DNA from 3 places in the Clostridium sp. 1001283B150225_161107_B6 genome. Region 2 is predicted to be linked to each of the others. Evidence: a T-box and tRNA genes for the amino acid it is inferred to sense, from the RefSeq annotation. Region 2 holds a T-box; the other regions hold tRNA genes.
What was found. A T-box is a leader RNA that pairs with one kind of tRNA and senses whether it is charged. The one in region 2 lies ahead of leuS (leucine--tRNA ligase), so its partner is inferred to be a tRNA-Leu.
Positions count from the first base shown of each region.

Region 1: it has a tRNA-Leu gene. The T-box ahead of leuS (leucine--tRNA ligase) is inferred to sense a tRNA for this amino acid. The anticodon was not compared.
Region 3: it has a tRNA-Leu gene. The T-box ahead of leuS (leucine--tRNA ligase) is inferred to sense a tRNA for this amino acid. The anticodon was not compared.

Region 1 covers NZ_JADNMD010000012.1:103,278-106,556, forward strand. Annotated here, with positions in the region: gene I2H39_RS22605 (enolase C-terminal domain-like protein) at 1-822, shown strand, start outside; tRNA gene I2H39_RS22610 (tRNA-Leu) at 945-1,028, opposite strand; tRNA gene I2H39_RS22615 (tRNA-Leu) at 1,207-1,290, shown strand; gene I2H39_RS22620 (Hpt domain-containing protein) at 1,473-1,826, shown strand; gene I2H39_RS22625 (diguanylate cyclase) at 1,868-3,279, shown strand, end outside.
Region 2 covers NZ_JADNMD010000001.1:656,969-660,247, forward strand. Annotated here, with positions in the region: gene leuS (leucine--tRNA ligase) at 1-1,813, opposite strand, end outside; T-box leader at 1,922-2,177, opposite strand; gene I2H39_RS03015 (4-fold beta flower protein) at 2,213-2,578, opposite strand; gene I2H39_RS03020 (DUF1538 domain-containing protein) at 2,778-3,279, shown strand, end outside.
Region 3 covers NZ_JADNMD010000001.1:363,829-367,107, forward strand. Annotated here, with positions in the region: gene I2H39_RS01675 (helix-turn-helix domain-containing protein) at 1-156, opposite strand, end outside; gene I2H39_RS01680 (hypothetical protein) at 328-1,248, shown strand; tRNA gene I2H39_RS01685 (tRNA-Leu) at 1,331-1,413, opposite strand; gene I2H39_RS01690 (aldo/keto reductase) at 1,593-2,474, opposite strand; gene I2H39_RS01695 (beta-methylgalactoside transporter) at 2,489-3,279, opposite strand, start outside.

The sequences.
Region 1 (3,279 bases), on a different contig from region 2:
TTGTATGATATGATGGGAAAGGCGGTGGAAAAACCTGTCTACCAGCTATTGGGCGGACAGCACAGAAAAGCGATTCCCATTGCCCACAGCCTGGGGGTCGTGATGGATATTGACGCGGCAGTGGAGGAAGCTGTGGCAGCCTGTAAGGAAGGGATAAAGAACATTAAGATGAAGGGTGGACTGAATCTTGTCCGCGATGTGGAACTGATGCAAAAACTCCGGGAAGCTCTCGGCCCTGACATCAATATCCTGGTGGATGCCAACCAGGGATATCCTTCTGCCAAGGAGGCTGTAAAGTGGGGCAAACGGATGGACCAGTATAATCTGCAATATCTGGAACAGCCTGTGGAAGGCCTGTATCAGCTGCAGGAGGTCACGCGCATGCTGGAGGTGCCTGTATGCGCTGATGAGAGCTGCTGGACGGTTCCTGATGCGCTGGACATTGTGGCTAACCGAGCAGCGGATTACATTTCCATCTATACGACAAAAGCAGGCGGTTTGTATCCTGCCCGCACCATTGCAAAGATTTCCGAATGTGCAGGCATACGCTGTAATGTGAATGGGTCAGGAGAGTTTGGGGTCGGCAATGCGGCTAATTTACATATGGCCTGCTGCGGAAAAAATATCAATCTTGCGTCCGTGTTCCCTATAACCCATGTGGAAGGCTGCCCGGAACAGACAAAGGTGGCTGCGCGCTGGTACATGGATGATATCATTACAAAGCCTTTCCTGTATGAGGACGGCTGCCTGATTGTTCCGGACGGTCCGGGTCTGGGAATTGAAATCGACATGGAAAAACTAATGAAATATACTGTGAAGTAGTCCTTAGATATGACAAAACAGCGATAGCGTACCGGTCCGGCCGATACGCTATCATTGTCAATTATAAAAACAAAAAAACCGCAGAGCCTTTTCAATCAAGGTCCCACGGACTTCTAAATGAATGCGGGAGATGGGACTTGAACCCACACGAGCATACACCCACAAGATCCTTAGTCTTGCCTGTCTGCCAATTCCAGCACTCCCGCAACACGAATGGTAGTATATCATAGATTTTCCAACTTGGCAACTATTTTTGACAATTTTTTTTAATTTTTTCTAATTATCAAATTTGGTAAAAAATTTGAAAAATAATGTTGACAAATTGGCATTCCTCATTTATAATAACCTTCGTTGCTTGAGACAAGCAGCAACACAAAATAAAATGCAGAAGTGGCGGAATTGGCAGACGCGCACGGTTCAGGTCCGTGTGGTAGTAATACCTTGTGGGTTCGACTCCCATCTTCTGCAGCTGGAACAGGAATCTCTTAAGTGAGACTCCTGTTTTTTGTTCCGGTTTGTAATACTCATTTCCTCATATCGTTGCACAATTCCCCCCAACCTGCTATAATTTAAACAATATGTTATACTTTTTTCGCAAATTTCATCTGACAGCGGTTTCTGTGACCAGAACCGGAATGAGGAGGATTTCCATGGATTTAAATACGATACTTGAACTGCAGAGGGCGGGAGTGGATACAGAGGGCGCTTTAAGGCGCTTCAGCGGGAACTCCGCACTGTACGAACGGTTCCTTAAGAAGTTTCTGGAGGACGGTACATTTTCAAAGATTACAAAGGCGTTTGAGGAAGAGAGCAGGGAGGATGCCCTGATGGCAACCCACACCTTGAAGGGGGTGACAGCCAATCTGGGCATGGATAAGCTCTTTAACATATCATCTTCCATGGTGGACTGCATCAGGGCGGACCGCTTTGAGGATGCTGCCGGCGCATATCCGCAGTTGAAAGAGGCTTATGAGGAGATATGCGGAATTCTTGCAAATGACTAGCGGCAGCACGGGTCTGAAGGCTGCGGAGAGGAAGTGACGATATGCGTCAGCGGGATACCATACTGATTGTGGATGATATGGAGATAAACCGCGTGATTCTGGACGGATTGTTTCAGGAGGAATACCATCTGCTGGAGGCTGAGAACGGGGAGCAGGCGCTGCTTCTGCTGCGGCAGTATCATGAGAATATTGCAATCATGCTGCTGGATGTGGTGATGCCTGTGATGGACGGATACAGGGTGCTGCAGGAGATGGGGGCCAATGGGCTTCTGGACGAGGTGCCTGTGGTGGTAATCACGGCGGATAATTCCCTGGAAGGAGAGCTGAGGGCCTTTGATTTGGGGGCTTCCGACATCATTGTCAAGCCCTTTGAGCCCCATGTGGTCAAACGGCGGGTACATAATATTATTGAACTCTATCTTCACAAACATAATCTGGAAGACATGGTGGGCCAGCAGGCCCGGAAACTGAGGGAATCCAATGATGTGCTGGTGGATGCCCTGTCGTCTGTCATTGAGTACAGAAGCCTGGAGTCGGGACAGCACATCAAGCGCATCCGCCTGCTTACGCGGGTGCTTTTGGAGGAGGTGTGCAGGAACTGTCCTGAGTACGGGCTGGATAAGAAAAAGATAGAGGTCATTGCTTCTGCCTCGGCCCTTCACGATATCGGCAAGATTGCCATTGAGGATAAGATTCTTAACAAGCCGGGACGTCTTACAAAGGAAGAGTTTGAAATCATGAAGACCCATACGGTCAAGGGATGCCAGATTCTGGAGGGCCTGGGACGTATGAGCGATAAGGAATACCTGGAGTATGCCTATAACATCTGCCGCTACCATCATGAGCGCTGGGACGGCAGGGGGTATCCGGACGGGCTGTGCGGGGATGCCATTCCCATCTGCGCCCAGGCCGTATCGATTGTGGATGCGTACGACGCCCTTACATCGGACCGGGTGTATAAGAAAGCCATTCCCCATGAACAGGCCTTCAACATGATTCTGAACGGCGAGTGCGGATGCTTTTCCTCCAGACTGCTGGACTGCTTTAAGAATGTGGAGCCGGAGCTGGCTGAACTGTGTAAGCGGTACCGGGACGGCAATGTCCCTGCGCCAGCGGAGCTTTCCCGCCACAGCGGAATCCCCGGGATGGGGGACGGCAGCCTGAGCGCCCTGCAGCTGGAGCAGATGAAGTATTTTGCCATGCTGCGGTATGTGGACACCACGGTGGCGGAGGTGGATTTTTCCACGGGAAGCTATCATGTGGTATATGCGCCGGATGAACGGATTAAGAAGCTGTTTCAGGGAGAATGCCTGGAGGCTGTGGTGGACTGCTATATAAATGATTTGGTGGCGACTGAGGAAAAGGACTATGTGCGGCGTATATGGAAATTAGAGATACCGCGGTTCTTTGAGGAGGGAATGCTGAAACAGAGCTGGAAATACCGGCTGAAGGA
Region 2 (3,279 bases):
GACGCAGGGAGTCACAGCCGTAGTCTCTCACCAAATCATCGGGAGACACCACGTTGCCCTTGGATTTGCTCATCTTGATGCCGTTCTTTCCTGTAATCATGCCCTGGTTGAACAGCTTCTTGAAAGGCTCGTCAAAATCAATGGCGCCGATATCGCACAGGAACTTGGTGTAGAAACGTGAGTAAAGCAGATGGAGCACCGCGTGCTCCACGCCGCCGATATACATATCCACCGGAAGGTACTTGTCCGCCTTTTCCCTGGATACCAGCTCTTCCTTGTTGTGGCTGTCCACATAGCGCAGGAAGTACCAGGAAGAACCAGCCCACTGAGGCATGGTATTTGTCTCCCTCTTGGCCGGAGCGCCGCAGACCGGACAGGTGGTGTTTACCCATTCGTCAATACCGGCCAGAGGTGATTCGCCGGTTCCCGTAGGCTGATAGCTCTCCACCTCAGGAAGCCTTAAGGGCAGCTGGTCCTCAGGCACAGGCACGCAGCCGCACTTGGGGCAGTGAATGATGGGGATGGGCTCGCCCCAGTAACGCTGCCGTGAGAATACCCAGTCCCTCAGCTTATAATTGACTGTCTTGTGGCCAAATCCCTTTTCCTCTATCATGTGGGGTGCTTCCTTTTTAAGGACAGCTGACTCCATTCCGTTCCAGTCCCCGGAATTAATCATGATGCCGCTGGCCTCGGTATATGCCTCGGTCATGTTCTCGATTTCCCTGCCGTCCTTTGCAATTACCTGTACAATAGGCAGGCCGAACTTTTTGGCAAACTCAAAGTCCCTGTCATCGTGGGCGGGCACGCACATGATGGCGCCCGTACCGTAATCAGCCAGTACGTAATCGGACAGCCAGATAGGCGTCTTTGCACCATTCAGCGGGTTGATGGCATAGCTTCCGGTAAACACGCCGGTCTTATCCTTGGCCTGCATACGGTCCACATTGGAGCGCATGGAAGAATCGAAAATATATTTTTCCACTGCTTCCCTTGTCTCATCGGTTGCCAGACTCCTGGCCAGGGCGTGCTCCGGCGCCAGCACCATGAAGGTGGCACCGTAGAGGGTATCCGGCCTGGTGGTGTATACCGTAATCTTCTCATCACGTCCGTCAATAGGGAAATCCACCTCGGCTCCGTAGGATTTACCAATCCAGTCAGTCTGCATCTTCTTGACCTTCTCAGGCCAGTCCAGCTTATCCAGGTCATTTAACAGGCGCTCAGCGTAAGCAGTAATCTTAAGCATCCACTGGCGCAGGTTCTTCTTGGTAACCGTGGTGCCGCAGCGCTCGCAGCAGCCATTGACCACTTCCTCGTTTGCCAGACCGGTCTTACAGGAGGGACACCAGTTAATGGGGAATTCCTTCTCATAGGCCAGGCCTTTTTTAAACATCTGTACAAAAATCCACTGGGTCCACTTGTAAAAATCCGGGTCCGTGGTGTTCACTTCCATATCCCAGTCATAAATCGCAGCAATCTGCTTAATCTGACGCTTGATATTCTTAATGTTTGCCTCTGTGGACTTAGCCGGATGGACGCCCATCTTGATTGCATAATTCTCAGCAGGAAGGCCGAATGCATCCCATCCCATGGGGTGGATGACATATTTGCCCTTTAACAGCTGATACCGGCTCCAGACATCTGAAATCACATATCCTCTCCAGTGTCCTACGTGAAGGCCGCTGCCTGAAGGGTATGGAAACATATCCAGACAGTAATACTTTTCCTTCCTGCCATCGTTCACATTGATGGGCTTCTCTTCCCAGTTCTCACGCCACTTTTTCTCAATGGCGCTGTGGTTGTACTGTGTTGCCATAATCTCATTCCTCCATTGGTTATCTAAGGGGATGATTCCCCTTTATCCAGACAGCATACCGGCCCCGCATATTTTCCGGATAAAATACAAAAGCCCTGCGCCTCTACTGCTAGAGACGCAAGGCTATATATCCCCGCGCGGTACCACTCTGGTTCATGCTATCTGACGCATGCACTTAATCCTCTTATAACGGTAAGGTCTCCGTCCTGTCCTACTAGTCCCCGGACCCCGGTTTCCGGCGGTCCATCCCCGTTGGGGCAGGCTACTCCAGGGCCAGTTCAACAACCATCCGTCACCGGCTCACACCAGCCGCCGGCTCTCTGCATCCATCCGGTTATCTACTCTTCCCTATCTGCGTATTTGCACTGACTCTTAATTTAACATATTTCCCAGACAGTGTCAACTGTTACCAGACAAAAAATCCCCTGCCGCAATCTCTGACCAGGCGGCCTTATAGGCTGTCTTGGAACGCTTTGTCTCCCTGGAACGTCTGGTTGGCCTGGCTGCCCTGGCCCATTTGGCCGGCGTCTCACGGCGGGAGGGCTTTGCCGGTCCCCCGATTCGGGCCTGGTCCGTAAACATGACGCAGTATCCGTCCAGGTCCCTGACCCATCCCTTTTCAAACCATCCATACTGGGCGCCCTCAAATCCATATACCGCATCCTCGTAAAGATAGGCCGCCGGTCTGCCGTCAAACAGGTAGATATGTTCCCTGTCACTGTCAATATACGCGGCAGGCATCCCGTTTCTGTCATACAATGTCATACTTCCATTCTCCCTATTCATTTTCACTCACTGCACCTGTGTATGCTCACATTGGCTTCATTATACTACCGGGCTGTTTGAGATTCAATGTGTTTCTTAACGGAATTCTAACGGTCCCTTCTCTTGCCATTCCGTTTGTCCTTATGTTAAGCTAAAACATATGTGTTAACATAAATAACGGACAACAGGAGGTAATTTATTGAATCAGAAGCTAAAAGAAAAAATCACAGAATCCTTATCATCTGTGCTGCCCGTTACCTGCATTGTATTAATCCTTGGAATCACCATTGCACCCATTCCCCTGGACCCTCTGATGCTGTTTCTGGCGGGGGCTGCCTTCCTTATTATAGGCATGGGGTTCTTCACCCTTGGGGTGGACATGGCCATGATGCCCATTGGAGAAAAAGTAGGGGCGCAGCTGGCCAAGGCAAAGAAGCTTCCGGTCATCGTCATTGCATGCATCATCATCGGGGCCATGGTAACAGTGGCTGAACCGGACCTGCAGGTCCTGGCCAGACAGACACCGGCCGTGCCGGACATGACGCTCATCCTTGCAGTTGCCGCAGGAGTCGGTTTCTTCCTGGCACTTGCATTCCTTCGCTCCCTCTTCGGCTGGAGCCTTTCCCACATCCTTCTGGTCTGCTACATCATTCTCTTCATCCTGGCCTTCTATATTCCGGGTGATTTTCTGGCTGTAGCCT
Region 3 (3,279 bases), 290 kb from region 2:
GATATCCTGATTGATAAACATCTTGCATTTCCCGGATAACAGATAATAAATCTCATAATAAGAATGGTAATGAGGGCGCTTCATCACAAAACTGGAGGACCTTCTGATACGGCTGACCTGAACGCTTTTATCCTTTAAAACCATGGTGTTGCTCATACATGCATTCCCTCCTTCATCTTCGCCTGCATCCTTCCTCTGCATGGCCGGACCGCCATGGCAAGAAAACTGTAATTTTCGAAAAATATCCCATAAAATCCGTATTATTCCATCTGTTTTTGTTATACCATAAAGCCATCCAAAGGTAAACAATGAAATGGAGGAATGACCATGATACCCATGGCTGTGATGGTTGCCAATAAAAAAAGCCGCTGCCTTCGGGAAACAGCCGCCGAACAAAAAGGCCTGGGCCTGGCGGAGGTTCCCATGGAGGAGGCCGATATCATATATCTTCCGGATTACAGCAGTCTGGATTTCCAGCAGGTCCTTGCACTTCTGAGAGCAGGAAAGCATGTCCTGTTCGGTGCCATGGGAGCAGCGGATGCCGGTTCCTTAAGGACGCTGGCACAGACAGCGGATGAGCACGGCGCGGTGCTGCTGGAACATATCCATCTTGGGTTTAACCCATGTATGGCTCCCTTAAAGACAGCAGTCAAATGCCTGGGCCCCATACGCCGGATTCGTCTCCATTCCTGTGAGTACGCCTTCACCTGCAAGGGAATCCGCAGCGCTTTTGTCCATGCTCCGGCCCGCCTTCTCCCGGGAGGCGCACTGTTTCAAAGGGGATTGGACTGCATCTATCCTCTTGTGCATCTCTTTGGCATACCGGAGCATCTGGATGCCCGGATGGTGTTCACGGAAAACGGAATGGACGCAGCCGGCGCAGTCAGCGGATATCTGGGCGCTGCCCGGGTGGAGCTGGTTTATTCCAAGATATCCGGCAGCCATGTTCCCAGCCTCATAGAGGGAGAAAAGGGAAGCCTGTTAATCCGTGATATACAGAATTTCAGGGAAGTAACCTATTTCAACCGTTTCGCGGCAGAGGAGCCGCTGGTCTCCTTTTCAGACAAAGCCTGCCGCAGCAGGGAGCTGGAACAGTGCATGGAATATATAGAAGGAAAAAGGGACTGGCGCAGGCACCTCGCAACCTCCTTCCTGGTCTTTCAGATGATGGATGAAATCCGCGGATGCCGGAATCCGGATGCTGGATATAGAAATCCATTCCAGGGGTCCTGTGCGTCTGCCATTTAGATGCGTATAGCGGAACAAACCACAAAACACAAAAAACCGCCGAATCCCTTGATTTCATCAAGGTTTCAACGGTTTTTTCTTATGCCGGCAGCGGGACTTGAACCCGCACGCGGTTACCCGCAACAGATTTTGAGTCTGCATCGTCTGCCATTCCGACACGCCGGCTTACAACGCTGATTATTTTATCACAGGATACATATTTTGGCAAGTGTTTTTTGAAAAAACCTGCGGGACTCTTCACCCCTGACCGGCTGCGCCGCAGGCTGACGGGAATGGACCGGCTGGAGAAAGACTGTCAGGACCGGCTGCTGCCCATTCCCAACAGTCCCCTTCTCACGTTTGTCCTACCGGATTGCCTGCTGGCCGCTGGCCTTGTATATTTCATACCACTCATAATGCTCCAGCCGGAGGTCCAGGGCCTTGACGGCCATATCCAGACGGTCCGGGCGGTTGCTGCCGGAAATAGGGATTGCCCCTGCGGGATGGTACATAATCCAGGCATATATGACAGTGGCTGGGTCTGTGTCATGTCTCTCTGCAATTTTCTTAATGGTTTTCATGGCTGCGGCGCAGAGGCTGTCATTGGGGTCAAACATCCTTCCGCCCGCCAGAGGCGACCATATCATGGGATGGATTCCGGACGCAGTCAGGTCGTCCATCATTCCTGAATTAAAATGCTCAAAGCAGACCGGATTCCACTCAATCTGGTTGGTTACCAGCTGTCCGCCCACTGCTTTGTTAAGGCCGTGGAATTTGCGGGGGTCAAAGTTGGAAACGCCCATCTCCCCAATCTTCCCCTCCCTCTTAAGCTCTGTCAGGGCTCTGGCCGTGGACTCAAAATCAATGCAGGGGTCCTCCCTGTGAATCAGATACAGGTCCAGACGGTCTGTGTGAAGCCGCTTCAGGCTTTCCTCACAGGACTTCTTTACCCTGTCGTATCTTGTGTCATAGTATCCGAACCCATTCTCATTGAAAATTCCGGTTTTGGATACCAGCTGGATTCGGTGCCGGATGGAGGCGTCCTGTTCAAAGGCCCGGCCCATCAGTGTCTCGCACAGCGTGCCGCCGTAGATTTCCGCTGTGTCAAAGGTGGTTACCCCCCGCTCAATGCATTCATTCATGAACCGGGCCAGCTCCTTTGCAGACCAATTCCAGCCGTCCAGTCTCCAGAATCCCTGTACCACGGCTGACAATGACAGCCCTTCTGATAATTTGACTTTTTTCACCTTGTTCCTCCTAATTAAGAATTTTTTCTCATATCCAGGGCAACAGCACTGCATATGATAAGTCCCTTTACAATCAGCTGCCAGTTGGAGTTAACCCCTATGTAGGCAAGTCCATAGCTGATGAAGGTAAATATAAGCACGCCTATGATAACGCCGGATACTTTTCCCACGCCTCCGCTCAGGGATACGCCTCCCACCACGCAGGAGGATATGGCATCAAATTCATATGCATTTCCATATGCTGAGTTGGCGCCTCCGGTCCTGGCCACTTCCAGGATACCGGCCAGTCCCACAAACATGGATTCAATGATGAACACAGTGATGATTACCCTGCTCACATTGATGCCGGATACCTTGGCTGCCTCCGGGTTGCCTCCCACAATATATATGTTCTTCCCGAACACGGTTTTATTGAGCAGGAACCATACCCCGGCAATGGCAATGATGGCAATGACCACCAAAAAGGAAATCTGCCCGAATACCTTGAAACTGCTGAGCACGGTCAAATCCTCCCTGATGCCTCCGATGGGCTGGGAATTGTTGGGCTTCTTGGCAAAATACAGACAGTTGATTCCGTATACAATGGTGCTCATGCCGAATGTGGCGATAAAGGGGGCCATCTTAAGCTTTGCAATCATGAAGCCGTTAATAGCTCCAATCACGGCAACCAGTGCCAGGGTCATGATGACCGGAATAATGATGGGAAGCTCAGGAAGGCCCGGCCAGAACTTGTTGGAATAGTGCACCATCTGCGACAGGGACGCCACCATAACGGCCGCCAGGCCCACCTGACGGCCGCCGGACA